Regions from separate parts of the Pantoea sp. SGAir0418 genome, predicted to be linked through region 3. Evidence: predicted binding sites of a transcription regulator. Region 3 holds the regulator's gene; each other region holds the start of a gene.
The links. Region 3 encodes LexA, which represses DNA repair genes until DNA is damaged. Its sites were predicted from a motif close to TNCTGTATGTACATACAGNA; they were not measured.
Positions count from the first base shown of each region.

Region 1 (5,083 bases), 1.1 Mb from region 3:
TGCAGCTGATGGGTAATCATTAACGTAGTTTGCTGCTGTGCGGCCTGCTGTAGCGCGCCCATCACATGCTGCTCGCTCTGGCTGTCGAGCCCGGATCCCGGTTCGTCCAGCAGCAGCAGGCGGGCCGGTTTCAGCAGCGCCCGCGCAACGGCGATGCGCTGTGCCTGCCCAACGGACAGGCCGATGCCGCCATCGCCAACTGGCGTATCCAGCCCCTGCGGCAGACGCGACAAAAATTCGCTGACGCCAGCGCGCTGCAGCACGGCGGTCAGCGTGGCCTCGTCCACCGGCGTGTCAGTGAGCTGGAGATTGTCACGCAGCGTCGCCGCCGGCAGCTGCGGATTTTGTCCTACCCAGGCCAGCTGCTGCTGCCAGCTGCTGCGGCTGATGTCGCGCAGTTCCTGGCCGTTAATGCACAGTGAACCCTGATAGGGCAGAAAACCGAGCAGGACATTCATCAGCGCACTTTTTCCGGCCCCGCTTTGTCCGACCAGCGCCACGCGCTGACCGGGAGTAAGGCTGAAATTCAGCGGCTGTGACAGCGCCTCGCCGGTGGCGGTCATGATCACCAGATCCTGCGCCCGGAGGGAGAGTGGCGCGTCAGCATCCAGCGTTTGTGTGGCCGCCTGCGGCGCGCGCTGGGGCGTTTCGCGCAGGAAGGTATCCAGCGCGTCTGCGCCGCCCACCGCCTGCGCTTTGGCATGGTAAAAGGTGCCATGATCGCGCAGCGGCTGGAAAAATTCGGGGGCAAGAATCAGCGCGAGGAAACCGGCAAACAGCGTCACGCCGGTGCCGTAGTGGCCAAAATTGAGTTCACCCAGGTACGAGAAGCCGAAATAGACCGCGACCACGGCAATCGCCAGCGAGGCGAAAAACTCCAGCACCGCAGAGGAGAGAAAGGCGAGGCGCAGCACTTCCATGGTGCGCTGACGAAAATCCTGAGTACTGGCGGCAATCGCCTGCTGCTCAGCGTCCGCGCGGTGAAACAGGCGCAGCGTTTCGCGTCCGCGCAGACGGTCATAGAAATCGCCGCTCAGACGCGCCAGCGCAAGAAAATTACGCCGGTTGGCATCGGCCGCACCCATGCCGACCAGCGCCATAAACAGCGGAATCAGCGGCGCGGTCGCCAGCAGAATCAGTCCGGCAGCCCAGTTTATAGGGAAAATGGCGATCAGGATGGCGCAGGGCACAAACACCGCCAGCGACATCTGCGGCAGATAGCGCGCGTAATACTCCTGCATCTCTTCAATCTGTTCCAGCAGCAGCGTTGCCCAGCTCCCGGCCGGTTTGCCCTGAATCCAGGCCGGACCGAGCGCGTTCAGCCGGTCCAGCACCTGTTGCCGCAGTGCACGGCGAATCGCCACGCCAGCCCTGAAACCGGCCATCTCACGACCATAGTGCAGCGCGGCGCGCAGTGCGAAGCACAGCAGTAGTAACAGGAAATCACTCACCAGTTCAGCGCGGGGTTGCTGTTCCACCAGCAGTTTTTGCAGCAGGGAGGCCAGTAGCCAGGCCTGGGCGATGAGAATTAACGCCGCAGCAAAACCTGCCAGCGAGGCCAGTCGCAGGCTGCGTGCGCCATGATGACGTTGCTGGCGTAACCAGCGCAGCAGTTCGTGTTGCCGTGATTTGTTCATGCGAAGCTGTTTGATCACCGTAACGAGAGGCAAAATCCGACGCTAAATGCCGGACAGACGGGTGGCAGAACTGTAGCACGCAGGCGATAAAAAAGGCGACCAAAAGTGGCCGCCTCAGTGCAATTATGATCAGATAATTAACAACTTACTTATCGTTTTTAACCAGACCATCCAAATAACGTTCCGCATCCAGCGCGGCCATACAGCCGGTACCGGCAGAGGTAATGGCCTGACGATAGATGTGGTCCATTACGTCACCGGCAGCGAACACGCCCGGCACGCTGGTCTGCGTCGCATTGCCCTGCAGGCCGGACTGCACTTTGATATAGCCGTTTTCCAGATCCAGCTGGCCATCGAAAATCGCCGTGTTCGGACTATGACCGATGGCGACAAACAGGCCCGCCACTTCCAGCGAGAGCGGAGCTTCACCTTTGGTTGACGAAAGTTTCAACCCGGTGACGCCCATCTGATCGCCTACCACCTCGTCCAGCGCGCGGTCAGTGTGCAGCACGATGTTGCCGTTACGCACTTTCTCCATCAGGCGGTCAATCAGGATTTTCTCAGCGCGGAAGCTGTCACGACGGTGAATCAGGTGCACTTCAGAAGCGATGTTCGCCAGATAGAGCGCCTCTTCAACGGCCGTGTTACCGCCGCCAATAACCGCGACTTTTTGGTTGCGATAGAAGAAACCATCACAGGTGGCGCAGGCCGATACCCCTTTGCCTTTGAATGCCTCTTCTGACGGCAGGCCAAGGTAGCGCGCTGAGGCACCGGTCGCGATGATCAGCGCATCCGCCGTGTATTCGCCGCTGTCGCCGGTCAGGCGGAACGGACGGTTCTGCAAATCAACCGTGTGAATATGGTCAAAGATGATTTCGGTGTTGAACTTCTCAGCATGCTCCTGCATGCGTTCCATCAGCGCAGGGCCGGTCAGATCGTGCGGGTCGCCCGGCCAGTTTTCGACTTCAGTCGTGGTGGTGAGCTGGCCGCCTTTTTCCAGTCCGGTAATCAATACCGGGTTCAGGTTAGCGCGGGCGGCATAAACCGCTGCGGTGTAACCGGCAGGGCCGGAGCCCAGAATGAGCAGCTTACTGTGTTTGGCCGTACTCATGCGTTCCTCAGTGTGTGTCTGACAACATAGTTTTCGATTGTAGGGAAATTACTGTCGCAAAAAAAGGTTTCAGCAATTTTGTTAACAATCACTGCAAGCGGCGTAGACGATGAATGGCAATTCTGCACGCGCGCTGCGCCAAAAGGGGGCATTGCTCGGCAATTTGTGGTGCAGCTGTATAAAAATTCTCATTTAAAAACAGCAACCCAGTACGCTGTCTGGCATCTTGTACTGAATTTGGATGTTTTACTTTGACAATCGCCTGCGCTTTTGCGAAAACATTGTCAGAAGCAGAGAAAATTTAGCGGTTCGAAACAGAATTTCAGCTCTGTTTTGCGCAATTTCGCCAAATAAACTCAGCCTGACATTGGTAATGACGCATGATGTGGACAGACAGCATGCGTCATACGGATGGTCGCGTTACTGCACAGGCTTAAAGACTTCACTTCAGTAAGGCCCTGAACATTGAACGTTTTCAGGGTTTGGCAGGTAAAGGGAAGGAATTAAGAGAGACAATAATAATGGTAGACAACAAGAAACGCCCCGGAAAAGATCTGGATCGGATCGACAGAAATATTCTGAATGAACTGCAGAAAGACGGTCGTATTTCCAACGTTGAGCTTTCAAAACGTGTCGGCCTCTCGCCAACACCTTGTCTTGAACGCGTACGTCGCCTGGAACGTCAGGGTTTCATTCTGGGCTACACCGCGCAGCTGAACCCGCACTATCTCGATGCTTCACTGCTGGTATTCGTTGAGATTACTCTGAATCGCGGCGCGCCGGATGTGTTTGAACAATTTAACGCCGCCGTACAAAAACTTGAGGAAACTCAAGAATGTCACCTCGTTTCCGGTGACTTTGACTACCTGTTGAAAACCCGCGTGCCGGATATGTCCGCCTACCGTAAACTGCTGGGTGAGACCTTGCTGCGCCTGCCGGGCGTCAACGACACCCGTACCTATGTGGTGATGGAAGAGGTCAAACAGAGCAATCGTCTGGTGATTAAGACCCGGTAACGCAGGGCAGGTGCAAAGCTTGCAGGATTTCGGTACACTCCTGTGAATTCATACAGGACCAGCGTCAGGCAAGCCTGGCGCTGTTGCCTTCTTAATTTACAGGCACCTGGAGAGTTCTCTTGAGCCAGGAATATACAGAAGATAAAGACGTTTCATTACAACCACTGAGCAGCGGACGTCGGCTGCTGGAAGCGTTGCTCATCCTGGTGGCCTTGTTTGCCATCTATCTGATGGTGTCGCTGGTTAGCTTTAATCCCTCCGATCCCAGCTGGTCACAAACCGCCTGGCACGAGCCGATCCACAATCTGGGCGGCAGCGTGGGCGCATGGCTGGCCGATACCCTGCTGTTTATTTTTGGTGTGATGGCCTACGCCATTCCGCCAGTGATTATTGGTCTGTGCTGGATTACCTTCCGTCAGCGCGATCGTCAGGATTACATCGACTATTTTGCGGTGGGCCTGCGGCTGATTGGCGTGCTGGCGCTGGTAGTGACTACCTGCGGACTGGCTGCGCTGAACGTGGACGATATCTGGTATTTTGCCTCTGGCGGCGTAATTGGCAGCCTGGTGAGCAATGCGATGGCGCCGTGGTTCAGCGGTGCCGGTGGCACGCTGACGCTGCTGTGCGTCTGGGCGGCGGGTATCACGCTTTATACCGGCTGGTCCTGGCTGGCGATTGCCGAGAAGATCGGCAGCGTGGTGATGGGCGTGCTGACCTTTGCCAGCAACCGCTCGCGCCATGATGAACCCTGGCAGGAAGAAGACGACTACGACGAGGCGCACCCCGACGACGCGGTTCCGCCACTGCGCGCTGCGCCGGCTCAGGACGACGAAGATGACGTACTGCTGGCTAAGCCCCGACAGGTAGCGGAACCTGTGGCTGAAGTCGCCAGCGACGATCCCCTGCTGGCGAAAGCCAGTGCGGCTACCGCGGCTGCGCTGGCCGCCACCAGTGACGCCGCACGTCAGGTGCCGTCCGTCGCGGCACCTGAGCCATCCGCACCGGCGGTAAACGTAGCTCCACAACCTGCGCCGTCACAGCTGGCTGCGGCTGCTCCGGCATCGATATCTGTTGCCAGCGCGCCTGCGGCGCCAGCTATTCCGCCAGCAGAGCCCGCGACAGCGGCTCCTCCGTTATACCGCTTCGAAGTGCCTGCTTCACCGGCCGCCGACGCCTTCTCGCTCGCTGAAGAAGACGATGGCCCGCGCATGGGTAACTGGCAGAGTGCCGATCAGGCCGCCACACCGCTGAATACGGCAGCCGCTGCCGCACTCGGTTCAGCGACGGCCGCCGCTGCTGCCCGCTCTGCGGCTTACACG
Region 1 is NZ_CP027911.1:2,610,987-2,616,069, reverse strand. Features, by position in the region: gene cydD (heme ABC transporter permease/ATP-binding protein CydD) at 1-1,637, opposite strand, end outside; gene trxB (thioredoxin-disulfide reductase) at 1,783-2,748, opposite strand; gene lrp (leucine-responsive transcriptional regulator Lrp) at 3,270-3,764, shown strand; gene C1N84_RS12135 (DNA translocase FtsK 4TM domain-containing protein) at 3,884-5,083, shown strand, end outside.
Region 1: the regulator LexA is predicted to act here: its motif matches at 3,803-3,822, upstream of C1N84_RS12135 (DNA translocase FtsK 4TM domain-containing protein).

Region 2 (5,083 bases), 2.0 Mb from region 3:
GCTGGCGGAGATCGTGCGCGAGGTGGGCGAAAGTGCCCATGCACTGAGCGATGCGGCACGCCAGATGGCGGATGGCAACGACGATCTGTCGGAGCGCACCCATGCGCAGGCCAGTTCGCTTGAGCAGACTGCGGCCAGTATGGAGCAGATGACCGCCACGGTGAAACACAACGCGGACAACGCCGCGCAGGCCAACGAGCTGGCAAGCGATGTGCGCCATCAGGCCGAGCGCGGCAGCGGTGTACTGCGCGACGCGGTGAGTGCGATGGAGGAGATTGAATCCTCCAGCAAGCGCATCGCGGATATCAACCGCGTGATTGATGAAATCGCCTTCCAGACCAACCTGCTGGCACTGAATGCGGCGGTAGAAGCGGCGCGCGCCGGGGAACAGGGACGCGGCTTCGCGGTGGTGGCGTCAGAGGTGCGACAACTGGCGCAGCGTTCGGCCGGTGCCGCACAGGAGATCAAGGCGCTGATCGATGCCAGCGTGGGTAAAGTCGAAGCCGGCAGCGCGCTGGTGCAGCGCTCTGGCGAGATGCTCAACGACATTAACCACGGCGTGGCGCGCATGGTGGATATCGTTGGTGAGATCGCTGTGGCCAGCCGCCAGCAATCCAGCGGCATTGAGCAGGTGAACACCGCAGTAATCCAGATGGACGGCGCCACCCAGCAGAATGCATCGCTGGTGCAGCAGGCCAGCGCGGCCAGCCAGACGGTGAGCCAGCATGCCGGTTTGCTGGTGGAAAAAATGGCGTTCTTCCGCCTGCAGCAGCCATAAGGAGCCGCCATGAAGCGTACCATAATTGCGCTGCTGGCCGCGCTGCCGCTGCTCAGCCAGGCCGCCACCACGCTCAATATCGCCACCATTGCCAATGGTGACATGACTATCATGCAGCAGCTGTCGAGCCGTTACGAACAGCAGCATCCGGACGTGAAACTGCAGTGGCACGTGATGGATGATGGCGCCCTGCGCCAGGCGGTGCTGGCAGCCATGAACAGCGGTGACGCAAAATTTGATGTGATTACCGTGGGTACCTATGAAGCGCCGCTGTGGGGTAAAAAAGGCTGGCTGGCGCCGCTTAATAACCTGCCGCCAGAGTATGACAGCGACGATCTGCTGACGCCGGTGCGCAAAGCACTGTCCTGGCAGCAAACGCTGTACGCGCTACCGTTTTACGGGGAAAGCAGCATGACCTATTACCGCAAAGATCTGTTTGCGGCGAAAGGGCTGACCATGCCGGACGATCCCGACTGGACCGACATCAAAAATTTCGCGGCGAAACTCACCGATCCTCAGCACGGTATCTATGGCCTGTGCCTGCGCGGCCAGCCCGGCTGGGGCGATAACGTGGCCCTGCTCACCACCATGGCCAACGCCTATGGTGCGCAGTGGTTTGACGATCGCTGGCAGCCGACGCTGAATTCGCCAGAGTGGCGTGAGGTGTTGACCGATTATCTGGCGATGGTGAAACAGGACGGTCCGCCGGATACGGCCAGCAATAGCTTTGGCCAGATCCTGCGTCTTACCGCACAGGGAAAATGCGCGATGTGGATCGACAGTACCGTCGCCGCCGGGCTGCTGATTAACCCGCAGATCTCGCTGGTGGCGGACAAGCTGGCGTTTGCCCCGGCGCCGGGCGGCATTACGCGCAACGGCTCGCACTGGCTGTGGTCGTGGGCGCTGGCGGTACCGGCCAACTCACCGCAGCGCGCCGCCGCCGTCGACTTCATCAGCTGGGCGACCTCGCGGCAGTATATTCAGCAGGTCGCGGATACCGTCGGCTGGGGAGCGGTGCCACCCGGCAGCCGCAACTCCACCTACCAGCAGCCAAACTACCAGCGCCTGGCGCCTTACGCCGCTCAGGTGCGCAGCGCGATTGAATCCGCCACCGTCGATCAACCGACATTGAACACCGTACCTTACACCGGTGTGCAGTACGTCAGTATTGCTGGCTTTGATCAGATGGGTAACGCCGTCGGGCAGAATCTGGCGGCGCTGCTGCAGGGCAAGCTGACGGTGGGCCAAACGCTGGAAAAAAATCAGCAGGACGTGACGCGCCTGCAAGCCGCACAGCAGTAAACATTCGGGGTTCCTGACAAGTCGCCGTGTGCGGGTTACACTAACGCGCAATTTGACCGGCAGGAACCCCCGAATGAAAACCCCTGAAGAGTATTACGCCCTGGCCCGCAGCCTGTTTTTCACCGCCCACCCTGATTTTCAGTCCGCGCTGGATGAACTGAGTGAGAGTGATGCGCGCGCCGCCAATATGTCCCTGCGTGAACTGCGCGCGTGGCACGCCGAGCGCATTTATGCCGCGTTTCTGCGTCAGAAGAAGCTCGACGGCATGCTGTTCTCCATCCAGCTGGCGGAACCGGATAAAGCAGTTGCTGCACAAGCGATTGAAACCTATCTGAAATCTCACGCGGAAGCGTTAGGTATGACGTGGGAAGAGTTCTGTATTAAGAACGAGTTATAAGCGATGCACTGATAAAAAGGCGATCGGAGAGAAATTTCCGGGGAAAAAGTTGTACAAGATGGAAAAAGTTGTATAACTTAATAATCACGACGACTGTCGTCGATTGTCCTTGAACGAAAGGTGCTATTGCACCGCCTCTGGAGGTGTTGCTGGATTTCCACCTCCAGAGGTTCGATTTTTTGCGTGCACCCTCTGCTTTTGCCCGCTTTGTTCCCCTGTCGTTGCATCTTTACGCCGCGCTGTTTCACCCGTATGAAAATAATTGCCGCCCTGCCGCTTGTCACTGGTTTTATTTACAGTAATATGACGCTCCCACTTTGATTACTGGAATGCCCTGATGTTTGTGGAGCTGATTTACGACAAGCGCAACGTAGCCGGATTACCGGGCGCGCGCGAAATGATTTTGCAGGAGCTGGAGAAGCGCGTACAGCGCGTCTTTCCGGATCTGGAGGTGCGGGTTAAGCCGATGGAGCGTAACGCCATCGAAACCGATATGAGTAAAAACGATAAGGCGACGATTGCGCGTATTGTTGAAGAGATGTTCGATGAAGCCGAGATGTGGCTGGTGGCCGATTAGGCCACCAGCAGCCGCGCTTAGCTTTCCTGCTCGCTGTGATTGATGGCGATTTCCAGATCCTGAATCGCCTGATCGATATCATCCAGCAGCTGTCCCTGCTTGTTGATCAGCGTATCAAAACGCGTGGCGTACTCTTTATCCTTATACTCCCCGGCATCAAAGGCCAGCCAGTGGCTGGAAAGCGTCTCAGTGTTGGTCTGCGCATAGTGACGCATCTCTTTTAGCTGTGAGGTGACATCACGCAGGTAGTCAGTTTTGGTTTTGATTGCCTCTGTATCACTCATGCTATTTTCCTTTTTGCTGATAAAGCCAGTTAAAATAACGCCTGAGCAATTAAAGTTAGCAGATAATAGCGAAGCCGCCTGCAGAATTATCTTAACTTAGTCTCCATTCGTGGCTGATTGCGATGAATTGACGTCAGATTTAGCGCTTTTCTTCCGCTACAGACTGTTGCCTTCGCACCTATAATGGCACCCCAGCCCCGATCATCCGGAGAATGCACTGTGTCGACAGAACCTTTCAATCCTGGTTATTACACCGAACATGAGCTGAACAGTTTCGGCTTTAAACACGTCGGCAGGCAGGTCATGGTGGCAAAAAACTGCACCATTATTGGCCTGCACAATATCACCCTTGGCGATCACGTGCGCATCGACGGATTCTCGACCCTCGTGGCTGCCGGCGATGGGTATCTGACGCTTGGCTCCTACATTCATATTGGCGGTTACTGCGCCGTACTGGCGGGTGCCGGTGTGGAAATGGCGGATTTCTCGGGGCTTTCGCAGGGCGTAAAAATCTACTCGAAAAGTGATGACTATAGTGGGGAATTCATGACCAATCCCACCGTGCCTGCCCACCTGACCGGCGTCACCTCGGGGAAAGTGGTGCTGGGCCGGCATGTCATCGTCGGTTCGCAATCCATTATTATGCCGGGCCTTACGCTGGCAGAGGGAACCGCAGTAGGCGCCAATTCACTGATAACGCGCGATACCGAAGCGTGGTCGATCTACTTCGGCTCGCCCGCTAAAAAGATTAATAGCCGGCAGCGAAACCCGCTGGAACTGGAAAAGCAGATCTCGCGACCGAACGGGTGATGAGGGCATCCCTGCCCGCCTGAATTACAGATACTTCTTCGCCAGCGCAATAAGTTCATCCTTCGCGGCGCTGCCCAGCTTCAGCACGCCCTGTTCAACAAAGCTGAAGGCCTGGACAAAGTCCTTCACCCCGGCGCTGATATCCTGCGCCACCGCATCGCTGGCGGCGGTCGCAGCAGCCGGCGCGTCGGGGACAGCAACCGGTGCGGCGGCCTGCGCGTTGCGCACACCAGGCGTGGCGGCCGCTGAGGCGCCTGCGCTGGCCGAGCCGTTCGCCAGCGTATCCTGCGTTGCCAGCTGCTGATCGAGATCGACCGGAGCATCCGCATGAAACGGTTGCTCAGCGCTGGCGGGCGCTGCCGGTTGCGCAGCTGGCGTTGCGGCTGCCGGCGGCGTTGCTGGCTGGGCAACGCTATCAGCTGCGCTGTTAGCGGCAGCCGGCGCGCTGGCCGTTTCGTTGGCAAAACTCTCCAGCGGTGACAATTCCTGTTGCGCCGCAGCGCTGGTTGGGTTGATGACAGTTTGATCGCTCATAATTTTCTCCTTATTGCTAAATAAAGACCGCAGTTGCTGCAAACGGACTGCGATCCGCTCGGTAATTCGCATCAGGTCCTCCTTAGCGCCGCGGCTGTGGCGCGGTTTGCTGCCCGGCCGGCGGCGTGGAGGGCGTTGTGGTATGGCTGGCGCTGCGCGGCGGCTGGGCATCCAGCTTTTTCTGCAGCTCAACCAGCTGGCTGGTCAGTTCGGCGACCTTTGCTTCGCGTCGATCGGAGATCGCCCGGTACTGCTGGCGAATCTCCTCCACGCGCCGGTTGGCGTCGTTATTGACGTAAAGAAACAGAATGGTCATCGCCACACACAGCAGCGATAACAGCATCAGCAGGCCACCCAGCATCAGATGACGGCGGTGGCTTCGCACCAGCAGTTCACTGTTT
Region 2 is NZ_CP027911.1:1,705,553-1,710,635, reverse strand. Features, by position in the region: gene C1N84_RS07810 (methyl-accepting chemotaxis protein) at 1-778, shown strand, start outside; gene C1N84_RS07805 (ABC transporter substrate-binding protein) at 788-2,080, shown strand; gene C1N84_RS07800 (DUF6388 family protein) at 2,154-2,477, shown strand; gene C1N84_RS07795 (DinI-like family protein) at 2,815-3,054, shown strand; gene C1N84_RS07790 (hypothetical protein) at 3,072-3,338, opposite strand; gene C1N84_RS07785 (acyltransferase) at 3,558-4,148, shown strand; gene C1N84_RS07780 (hypothetical protein) at 4,173-4,682, opposite strand; gene C1N84_RS07775 (hypothetical protein) at 4,765-5,083, opposite strand, start outside; gene C1N84_RS07770 (hypothetical protein) at 5,075-5,083, opposite strand, start outside.
Region 2: the regulator LexA is predicted to act here: its motif matches at 2,759-2,778, upstream of C1N84_RS07795 (DinI-like family protein).

Region 3 (5,083 bases):
GTGGCCATCTGACGCAGTGAAACCGTGGGCGAGAAGCGGACAAAGCTGTCGCGACCGTGCCACAGGATGGCAAAGAACTTCTGTATACCGTTAAGAATACGCAGATGTGGCGTCGGTTCGCCCTGAATTTCACGGCCTGGCGCACGGCCAAACATCACGGAAACCGGCAGCATCTGTACGTCCAGCGCCGCATTGTTGCGGTGCAGATCGAGGTAGTCATGGAAAAGCTTGACCGACTCCGGGTTCGCCACGAAATAGGGGAAGACGCGTGGCCCATCGTGAATAAATACGTGGCGCGGCAGCAGGGTGCCGTCAATCTCCAGCGGTGCCAGCGGATCCGGCAGATCGTGCTTCAGGCACTGTGCGCGTAGCGTGAGCAGGTCCGCCTTTGAATCATAAGGCAAAACATACATCACCGGACGGGTCGGATCGATACCGTGTTCCGAGATCGGATCGGTCGGAATGACCTTACTTTTTACCAAAATAGAGAGTGGTAAATTCAACAATTTGTAATAGAGTTTACGCCAACCTGACATAGACAACTTGAAGCCTCTTGTTAGCAAAGCGCGGCAAGCATACCAGAAAGTGCGGCGAAGATCTGTGGCTGTGCCACCTCGCGCGCCCAGACATTGACGTCAAAAACAGTTAAGGGTTCCACAACATGGCAAATAACGTCACCGGTTTCCTGAGAATCATTAAAGCCGCCGGTTATTCCTGGCAGGGGCTGCGCGCTGCCTGGCAGCATGAAGCCGCTTTTCGCCAGGAGGCGATTGCCGCACTGGTCGCGGTTGCCATTGCCTGCTGGCTGGATGTCGATGCCATCACGCGTGTGTTGCTGATTGGCTCGGTGGTGCTGGTGGTCATTGTTGAGATCCTTAATAGTGCCATCGAAGCCGTGGTGGACCGCATCGGTCAGGAGCGCCATCCGCTGGCAGGACGCGCCAAAGACATGGGCTCGGCGGCGGTACTGCTGGCTATCTTACTGGCTCTGTTTGTCTGGATCGCGCTGCTTTGGTCGCATTTGCGATAAACATTCCACATTCATCAAGCCGCTGATTTTTCCCTCTGTTTCGGTTTTCATTTCGCCAATACCTGTATATACTCACAGCGACTGTATAAACAACCAGGGGGCGGGATGAAAGCGTTAACCAGCAGGCAGCAACAGGTCTATGACCTGATTCGCGACCATATTAATCAGACCGGCATGCCGCCAACGCGTGCTGAAATTGCTTCGCAACTGGGCTTCCGCTCGCCTAACGCTGCTGAAGAACACCTGAAAGCGCTGGCGCGTAAAGGTGTCATTGAAATCGTCTCCGGTGCATCGCGCGGTATTCGCCTGCTGATGGAAGAAGAGGCGAGTGAAGGGCTGCCACTGATCGGTCGCGTCGCCGCCGGTGAACCGCTGCTGGCGCAGGAACATATCGAAGCCCACTATCAGGTCGACGCCAACCTGTTCAAACCCTCTGCCGATTTCCTGCTGCGCGTCAGCGGTATGTCGATGAAAGATATCGGCATTATGGACGGCGATCTGCTCGCGGTGCATAAAACACAGGAAGTGCGCAATGGCCAGGTGGTGGTTGCGCGTATCGATGATGAAGTCACGGTGAAACGCTGGAAGAAGCAGGGCGCGATTGTCCAGCTGCTGCCGGAAAACAATGATTTCCAGCCGATTGTCGTGGATACCCGTGAACAGTCGCTAACCGTGGAAGGGCTGGCCGTAGGCATCGTGCGCAACGGCGAGTGGCTCTGAAACCCGGTTGATCTCCCCCGCTGCGGCGGCGCTCGCGCGCTGTCCGCAGTCTGCTCTAATCATACTTTTGTTCCCGGCCCGTAAGGCGCTCGCTCAGGCCGACCACCGTAACCCTCGGGATGGGGCTGATGCAGCTATTTTCCTCTTCTGATAAAGCGCTGTGGCGACTGGCGTTGCCAATGATCCTCTCCAATATCACCGTGCCGCTGCTCGGCGTGGTCGATACCGCCGTGATTGGCCATCTTGATAGCCCGATCTACCTCGGCGGCGTGGCCGTAGGCACCACGGCAACCAGCTTCATCTTTATGCTGCTGCTGTTTCTGCGTATGAGCACCACCGGTTTAACCGCGCAGGCGTTCGGGGCCGGCGATAAACAGGCACTGGCGCGCGCACTGATGCAGCCGCTGCTGATCGCTCTGGCCGCCGGGTTGCTGCTGGCGCTGCTGCGTTCTCCTGCCAGTAGCCTGGCGGCAACGCTGATGGGCGGCAGCGCGGAAGTCCAGCAGCAGGCGCAGATCTTCATTGAAATCCGCTGGCTGAGCGCACCGGCTACGCTGGCTAACCTGGTGATTCTCGGCTGGCTGCTGGGCGTGCAGTATGCGCGTGCGCCGATGGTTCTGCTGATTGTCGGAAACCTGGTCAACATCCTGCTCGATCTGCTGCTGGTGCTGAAACTGCACTGGGGCGTTGCCGGTGCCGCCGCCGCCACGGCGCTGGCCGAATACGTGACGCTGGCAGTGGGATTATGGATGGTGGCGCGCGTGCTGAAACTGCGCGGTATCGATTTCAAACTGCTGAAAAACAGCTGGCGCGGTGACGCGGCGCGGTTATTTCGCCTTAATCGCGACATCATGCTGCGCTCGCTCATGCTGCAGATCTGCTTCGCCTCGCTGACCCTGCTGGGTGCACGCATCGGACCGGATGTGGTTGCGGTCAATGCGGTGCTGTTGATGTTCCTGACGTTTACTGCCTATGCGCTGGACGGCTTTGCTTACGCGGTGGAAGCCTGCTCGGGTGAAGCGGTAGGGGCAAAAGATCGCAGCCGGCTGCTGCTGATCTGGCATGCCGCCTGTCGCCAGGCGGGTATCGTTGCGCTGCTGTTTGCGCTTATTTATGCGCTCAGCGGGCCGCACATTGTTGCGCTGCTTACCTCGCTGCAGCCGCTGCGTGAGATGGCCGATCGCTTTCTGCTGTGGCAGGTGATTTTACCGCTGGTCGGCGTCTGGTGTTATCTGCTGGACGGCATGTTCATTGGCGCGACGCGCGGCCGCGAAATGCGTAACAGCATGATCATGGCAGCAGCCGGTTTCGGCATCACTTTGCTGACGCTGCCGTGGTTAGGGAATCACGGTTTATGGCTGGCGATCACGGTGTTTCTGGCGCTGCGCGGCCTGACGCTGGGATGGATGTGGCGCCGCCACTGGCAGCGTGACAGCTGGTTCAGCCAGCCATAAGCGCAGCGCAGATGCCAGAATAATCTGTAATTCTGTGCACAATCCGAAGCGGCTACTATAATTATCTCAAACGGCGCAGATAAGCAGCGCGTTATATGGTTATTTCCGGTATTACATGAGAAATACACCATCTCACTCAGGAAGACGTGGAGGATTGTTATGAACAAAGACGAAGCGAGCGGAAACTGGAAGCAGTTTAAAGGGAAGTTTAAAGAGAAATGGGGCAAGTTAACCGATGACGATTTGACCGTGATCGAAGGGAAACGCGATCAGCTGGTGGGTAAAATCCAGGAACGTTACGGTTACGCCAAAGATGAAGCTGAACGTGAATTGAAAGACTGGGAAAGTCAAAACAAAGATTACCGCTGGTAAGTCTCCCGCTTTAAGGATGATGCTCCTACCCGCTGATCGTTACGATCGGCCTGGCACACGGACGTGCCAGTTACCCTTTACGCACCTTCTTCTTACTTTCCACTTCATGATCGTGCTGACAGCTACCCGGCTGCGTGCAGGCCGCCACTTCGGCACAGTTTTCACACAAGCCGTGCGCCTCAATAACGCTATGACGTAAGGTAAAACCTGCCTGATCGGCCAACCCGGCAATGATCTTTTCCACGCCGTGCGCGTGCTTCTCACTGACGGCGGCACAGTTGTCGCACACCAGCATTACCGATGTGTGCGCCGGCTCGTCGAAATGGTGGCACACCACATAACTGTTATTTGACTCCACCCGATGAATAAATCCCTGCTCCAGCAGGAAATCCAGCGCGCGATAAATAGTCGGTGGTTTCGCCTGGGGTTCACTGATGCGCAGCTGGTCCAGCAAATCGTAAGCGCTAATGGAACCGTTCTGCTCCGCCATCAGGCGCAGCACTTCTGCGCGCTGCGTAGTGAGGCGCACGCCACGGTCAAGGCACAGAGATTCAGCCTGCGTGAGCAGTTGTTCGGGCGTGAGGTTTGGCATAAGCATTCTCCAGGTGATGGGTGATGTTATTTTATCACACAAACTTTTACGCTGCTGCCATTGCTTTTTTACCTGATATCATCCAGGAAATGTCTGTCTTTCAGCCACTTATCTGCCGCGTTGCGCCCTGGTACCTCCTTCTGTTAAGCCATGCTTTTCCTTCCTGAGTTTTTTCTCACAGGTTAACCCATCTTTTTGCTTTGCAACTCACTGACTTAGTGGCTATGGTTCAAAAGGTTTTAAGTAATTTCTGGCATCAATTTAGCTGACGTTCATATTTCTGCATAAAACAACAGCAGAATGGTGCGGGCGTGACCAATTCTGCGAATAGCAATGCTAATTCCTTTCAATTCACAGCAATAAAGCGTTAGCCAGCGTTCAGAATAGGGCTAATAAACTATTCCGTCGTAGAGACAGTCCACGACAATTAAAAGGTGATGGCAGACTCATGGTGAAGACATTATTCAGACGCAAGAAAATTGCTTATGTTGTTGGTTTTAATGCGGTATTTTTTACCTCATCAGCATTTGCTGCTGGCACCTGGTACGATGCGCGTAACGATGCCATGGGGGGAACCGGTGTTGCTTCCTCAACCTGGAGCTCGGCAGTGCTGGCTAACCCGGCATTGATGACCAAAGCGCAGCCTGAAGATAACGTCAGCATCATTTTTCCTTCAGCTGGTGTGCAGATTACTGACAAAGACAAATTAGTGGATCGCGTAGACGAAATTACTGATACGGTGGACCGCTATCGTGACGTGATCAACAACATTACGCTGCCGGAGATCATCAATGGCGCGCCTCAGGTCAGAGCGGCGGCAGGTGATATGGCCAATCAGCTGCGCGATCTGCGCGGTGATAAAGCGAATGGCACCGCAGGCGTGGCGTTAGCCGTCAGCATTCCCAACGAGACCCT
Region 3 is NZ_CP027911.1:3,660,993-3,666,075, reverse strand. Features, by position in the region: gene plsB (glycerol-3-phosphate 1-O-acyltransferase PlsB) at 1-536, opposite strand, end outside; gene C1N84_RS17130 (diacylglycerol kinase) at 662-1,030, shown strand; gene lexA (transcriptional repressor LexA) at 1,136-1,750, shown strand; gene dinF (MATE family efflux transporter DinF) at 1,879-3,204, shown strand; gene C1N84_RS17115 (CsbD family protein) at 3,364-3,576, shown strand; gene zur (zinc uptake transcriptional repressor Zur) at 3,647-4,168, opposite strand; gene C1N84_RS17105 (conjugal transfer protein TraF) at 4,617-5,083, shown strand, end outside.

Region 4 (5,083 bases), 140 kb from region 3:
AGTGATGACGTCGGCGTCCAGCGCGGCAATCGAATCCATGATGTCGTTGAACTCGCAATAACACATGTGGGTGTGAATCTGCGTCTCGTCCTGCGCCACCGCAGCGTTGAGGCGGAACGCGTCCACCGCCCAGCGCAGGTAGGCTGCCCAGTCAGACTGATGCAGCGGCAAGCCTTCACGCAGCGCCGGTTCGTCAATCTGAATGATGCCGATACCGGCTTTTTCCAGGTCCTGCACTTCGTCGCGCAGCGCCAGCGCAATCTGTTTTGCGATGGTTTCGCGCGTCACGTCTTCCCGCGGGAACGACCAGCACAGGATGGTGACCGGTCCGGTCAGCATGCCCTTCACCGGTTTGTCGGTCAGCGACTGCGCATACTTTGCCCACTCGACGGTAATCGGCTGCGGGCGGCTGACGTCCCCGATGATCACCGGCGGCTTAACACAGCGCGAGCCGTAGCTCTGTACCCAGCCGTTCTGCGTGAAAACAAAGCCGTCGAGGTTTTCGCCGAAGTACTCCACCATGTCGTTACGCTCGGCTTCGCCATGCACCAGCACGTCGAGCCCCAGACGCTCCTGCTCCGCAATCGCCTGTCGGATGTGTTCCGCGATACCGGTGCGGTAGTGGCCGCCGTCAATGTTGCCTTTTTTGAAGTCGAGGCGCAGGCCGCGAATCTCGGTCGTCTGCGGGAAAGAACCGATGGTGGTGGTGGGCCACGCCGGCAGGTTAAAGCGCTGACGCTGCGCCTGAGCACGCACGGTGTAGCTGCTGTTGCGCTCAGTGTCTCTGGCCTGGATTTGCGCCAGACGCTGCGCCACGGCGGGGTTGTGCACGCGAGCAGAGTTTGCCCGGGCGCGAATCGGCGCGCTCCAGGCGTGCAGCGCAGCGGCATCGTGCTGGTTCAGTGCCTGACTCAGCAGCGACAGCTCCGTACACTTCTGTAACGCAAAGGCGAACCAGCTTTTTACCTCGTCGTCGAGGCGGTTTTCCACGCTCAGGTCAATGGGGCTGTGCAGTAGTGAACAGGAAGATCCAATCCACAGCTGCTGACGCTGGCCAAGCAGTGGCTGCAGGCGCTCATACCAGCGGGTGAGATCGGCGCGCCAGACGTTACGGCCATTGATCACCCCCAGCGACAACAGCCAGTCCGCCGGGATCTGCTGGTTGAGCTGCTGGAGATCGTCTTTGCCGTGCACCAGATCAACATGCAGGCCCTGCACCGGCAGCGTTTTGATGACATCAAGATTCTGACCAATGCTGTCAAAGTAGGTGGTCAGCAGCAGTTTCACTTCGCCCTGTAGCGCGTCGTACGCCGGTTTAAACGCCTCGCGCCACGCCTGCGGCAGTTCCAGCGCCAGCGCCGGCTCATCAATCTGCACCCATTCGATGCCGCGCTGACGCAGTTCTGCCAGCACCTGACGGTACACCGGCAGAATGGCCTGCAGCAGCGACAGGCGGTCAAAGGCGTCACCTTTCACCTTACCCAGCCATAAATAGGTCACCGGCCCCAGCAGCACCGGTTTGATGGTGTGGCCGAGCGCCAGCGCTTCATCCACCTCGTCCAGCAGCTGCGTCCAGCTGAGACGGAACTGCTGACCCTGAATAAATTCCGGCACGATATAGTGATAGTTGGTGTTAAACCATTTGGTCATCTCTGCCGCTGCTGCGGGCTCGCCGCTGGGCGCCCGACCGCGGCCGATGCGGAACAGGGTGTCGAGGTCAATCGAGCCGTCTTTATTCTGGTGCCGTGCCGGTACGTTACCGAGCAGCAGGCTGGTGGTCAGCACGTGATCGTACCAGGCAAAATCGCCGACCGGCAGCAGATCAACACCGGCGTCTTTCTGCTGCTGCCAGTGACGGGCGCGCAGTTCACGACCCACCGCCAGCAGTTCGTCCTGTGAGCTGTTCCCGGCCCAGTAGCTTTCCTGCGCTTTTTTCAGTTCGCGGCGCAGCCCGACGCGAGGGAAACCGAGAGTATGGTTCAGAATGGTCATGTGAGATTCTCCAGAAGTTGTTCGCTGTGCGACAGTCGCAGCAACCGATTTACGTTCATCCAGCGGGCAATCCTGCCGTGCGCTGAGCGTGTTAGCTGGACAAAGGTAAAGTGGCCGTCGCGTCTGACTGAGATGTTTAGCCGTCCAGATGTTTACACCGCTATAATCTGCGGGTACTGTATGTGTCTCAAGCGCAATTTGTTCAATCTCGATGTGAAGGACTCTCATGATCGAACTCAAACACCTGCGGACGCTGCAGGCGTTACGGCACACCGGCTCGCTGGCTGCCGCCGCCGCCCAGCTTCATCAGACGCAATCGGCGTTGTCTCACCAGTTCAGCGACCTGGAACAGCGGCTGGGCTTCCGGCTGTTCGTGCGTAAGAGCCAGCCGCTCCGTTTTACGCCGCAGGGAGAGATTCTGTTGCAGCTGGCGGAGCAGATTCTGCCGCAGATCCAGCAGGCGCTGCAGGCCTGTCATGAGCCGCATCAGACCACGTTGCGCATCGCTATCGAATGCCACAGCTGCATCCAGTGGCTGACGCCGGCCCTGAACAATTTCCGTCAGAGCTGGCCGCAGGTAGTGATGGACTTCAAATCCGGCGTGACCTTTGATCCGCAGCCGGCGCTGCAGCAGGGCGAACTGGACGTGGTGCTGACGTCCGATATTCTGCCGCGCAGCGGTTTGTTCTATGCGCCGATGTTTGATTTTGAGGTGCGGCTGGTGCTGGCGCCGGATCACCGCCTGGCGCAGCTGGCCCACATCACGCCGGAAGATTTGGCCGATGAGGTGCTGATGATCTATCCGGTACAGCGTCAGCGGCTGGACGTGTGGCGTAACTTCTTACAGCCAGCCGGCGTCAGCCCGGCGCTGAAGAACGTGGATAATACGCTGCTGCTGATCCAGATGGTGTCGGCCGGCATGGGCATTGCCGCGCTGCCGCACTGGGTGGTAGAGAGCTTTGAGCACCAGGGGCTGGTGGTGACACGCACGCTGGGCGACGGATTGTGGAGCCGTTTATATGCGGCGATGCGCGACGGCGAGCAGCGGCAGCCGGTGCTGGAGGCCTTTGTGCGCTTTGCCCGTCAGCACGCCTGCGAGCACCTGCCTTACGTGCGCGATGCCTCGCGCCCCGGTTCACTGCAGCCGGTCTCGTCCTGATGCCGCGGGCGGCCAATGTCGCCCGTGCTGTTATCCCCGCCCTGCCTGCTCTATAATGCGCCGCCTTAACCGCTACCGGAGAGTTTCACCATGACCAATAACGATGTGCTGCGCAGCGTGCGCTATATGCTGGATTTGAGCGACAGCAAAGTGGTGGAGATTTTTGCGCTGGCGGGCAGTGAAGTACCGCGTGAAGATGTGCAGGCGTGGCTGAAGAAAGATGACGATGAGGCGTTTCGTAAACTGCCGGATGTGCTGATGGGCTACTTCCTCAACGGTCTGATTTTCTACCGTCGCGGCAAAAGCGAAGACGCGCCGGCCCCGTCGGTTGAGCGCCGCATGAACAATAATATCTTTCTCAAAAAGTTACGCATCGCCTTCGCGCTGAAAACCACCGATATCCCGGATATTTTATTGAAGGCTAACTTCAAGGTGTCACAGGCCGAGATCGGCGCGATTTTCCGTAATCCGGATCATAAAAATTATCGCGAGTGCGGTGACCAGATTCTGCGTAACTTCCTGAAAGGCTTAACGCTGATTCAGCGGCCATCGACACCCGCGAAAAAAAGCTAAGCGCCTGAACTGCCGCTTTTGGCCGTGTGTCCCAGTACCCAGCGTTTATGCACGTACAGGGACGCAAAAATCACTATCGCCCCGGCGATAAAGCTCGGCCAGTGCGGTTTCTCCTGCCAGATCGCCAGGTTCACCAGTAATCCTGCCGGCACGTGCATGTTGTTCATAATGCCCAGCGTCCCGGCATCGACCTGGGTCGCGCCGTAGTTCCACATGAAGTAACCCAGTCCGGATGCGGCCACGCCCAGCCACACCAGCACGCCCCACTGCAGCGTGGTGGTCGGCAGCTTGTGCGGATTGCCCCAGATGCACCAGGCGATTACCGCGATCAGCACCGCGCCAAGATAGAACCACGAGAACGCGGTGTGCTGCGGCATTGGACGGACTTCCTGCAGGCGCTTATAGCCCACCATGCCAATCGCAAAGCAGATGTTAGCCGCCTGCACCAGCAGCAGTCCGAACCAGAAATCATCGCTGACTTTGTCGTAGCGGATAATGGCCGCACCGAGCACCGCCAGCAGGGCGCTAAAGGCATAGCCAATGCGCAGCGGGCGCTTGCTGAGCAGGTCATAAATCAGCGTGACATACAGCGGCGTCATCACCGTAAACAGCAGGAATTCCGGCACGCTGAGATAGAGATAAGCCTCAAAGCTGATCAGATACATGATGCCTAATTGCAGCATGCCCACCAGCATATAGAGCAGCAACGTTGAGGCGCGGTAACCGCGCCAGCGCAGAAACGGCAGAAAGACCAGCGCCGCCAGGCCTAAACGCATCAGCACCGAGAACCAGGTATCCACCTGCCCCGCCAGATACTCCCCGATTAAACTAAAAGAAAAAGCCCACAGAATGGTGGTAACGATCAGCAACAGCACGGTTATGTATCCTAAAGTTCAACACTGGCGCTAGTGTAAACAAACTACAGCGCGCTGGCGGGATAATCTGGTTGACATGTGATGAAATTAAACACGATCGCATCTTCCCTGCCCGGTCAGCAGGCACGCGTCCGCATGGCGGGTTGACCGGCGGGCGGCGATTTTTATGAGGCAGCGCGCCGTTTTCTCTGGCACAAATGCGCGAAATCCAACATTTACTGGTTTATATCGCTCTTTATTGTCATAAAACTGTAACATATGTGTCACACGTCACAGTAACTGCGCGTAACCATCACTATTCTGTGCGCGAAATGGAAAGGTTGCTTTCTGTTCGCTGTCGTACTTTTTTTGCCCCAACCTGCTGGGAATCGATAACTATATTGCGCCCTTGGAGGGCCATTCTGATGTTGAGTATTTTTAAACCTGCACCACACCAGCCCCAGGTGGCGGACGATCGCGTCGATCCGCTCTATCGTCGTCTGCG
Region 4 is NZ_CP027911.1:3,802,352-3,807,434, forward strand. Features, by position in the region: gene metE (5-methyltetrahydropteroyltriglutamate--homocysteine S-methyltransferase) at 1-1,992, opposite strand, end outside; gene metR (HTH-type transcriptional regulator MetR) at 2,219-3,151, shown strand; gene C1N84_RS17740 (YehS family protein) at 3,242-3,724, shown strand; gene C1N84_RS17745 (carboxylate/amino acid/amine transporter) at 3,721-4,599, opposite strand; gene glpT (glycerol-3-phosphate transporter) at 5,004-5,083, shown strand, end outside.
Region 4: the regulator LexA is predicted to act here: its motif matches at 2,167-2,186, upstream of metR (HTH-type transcriptional regulator MetR).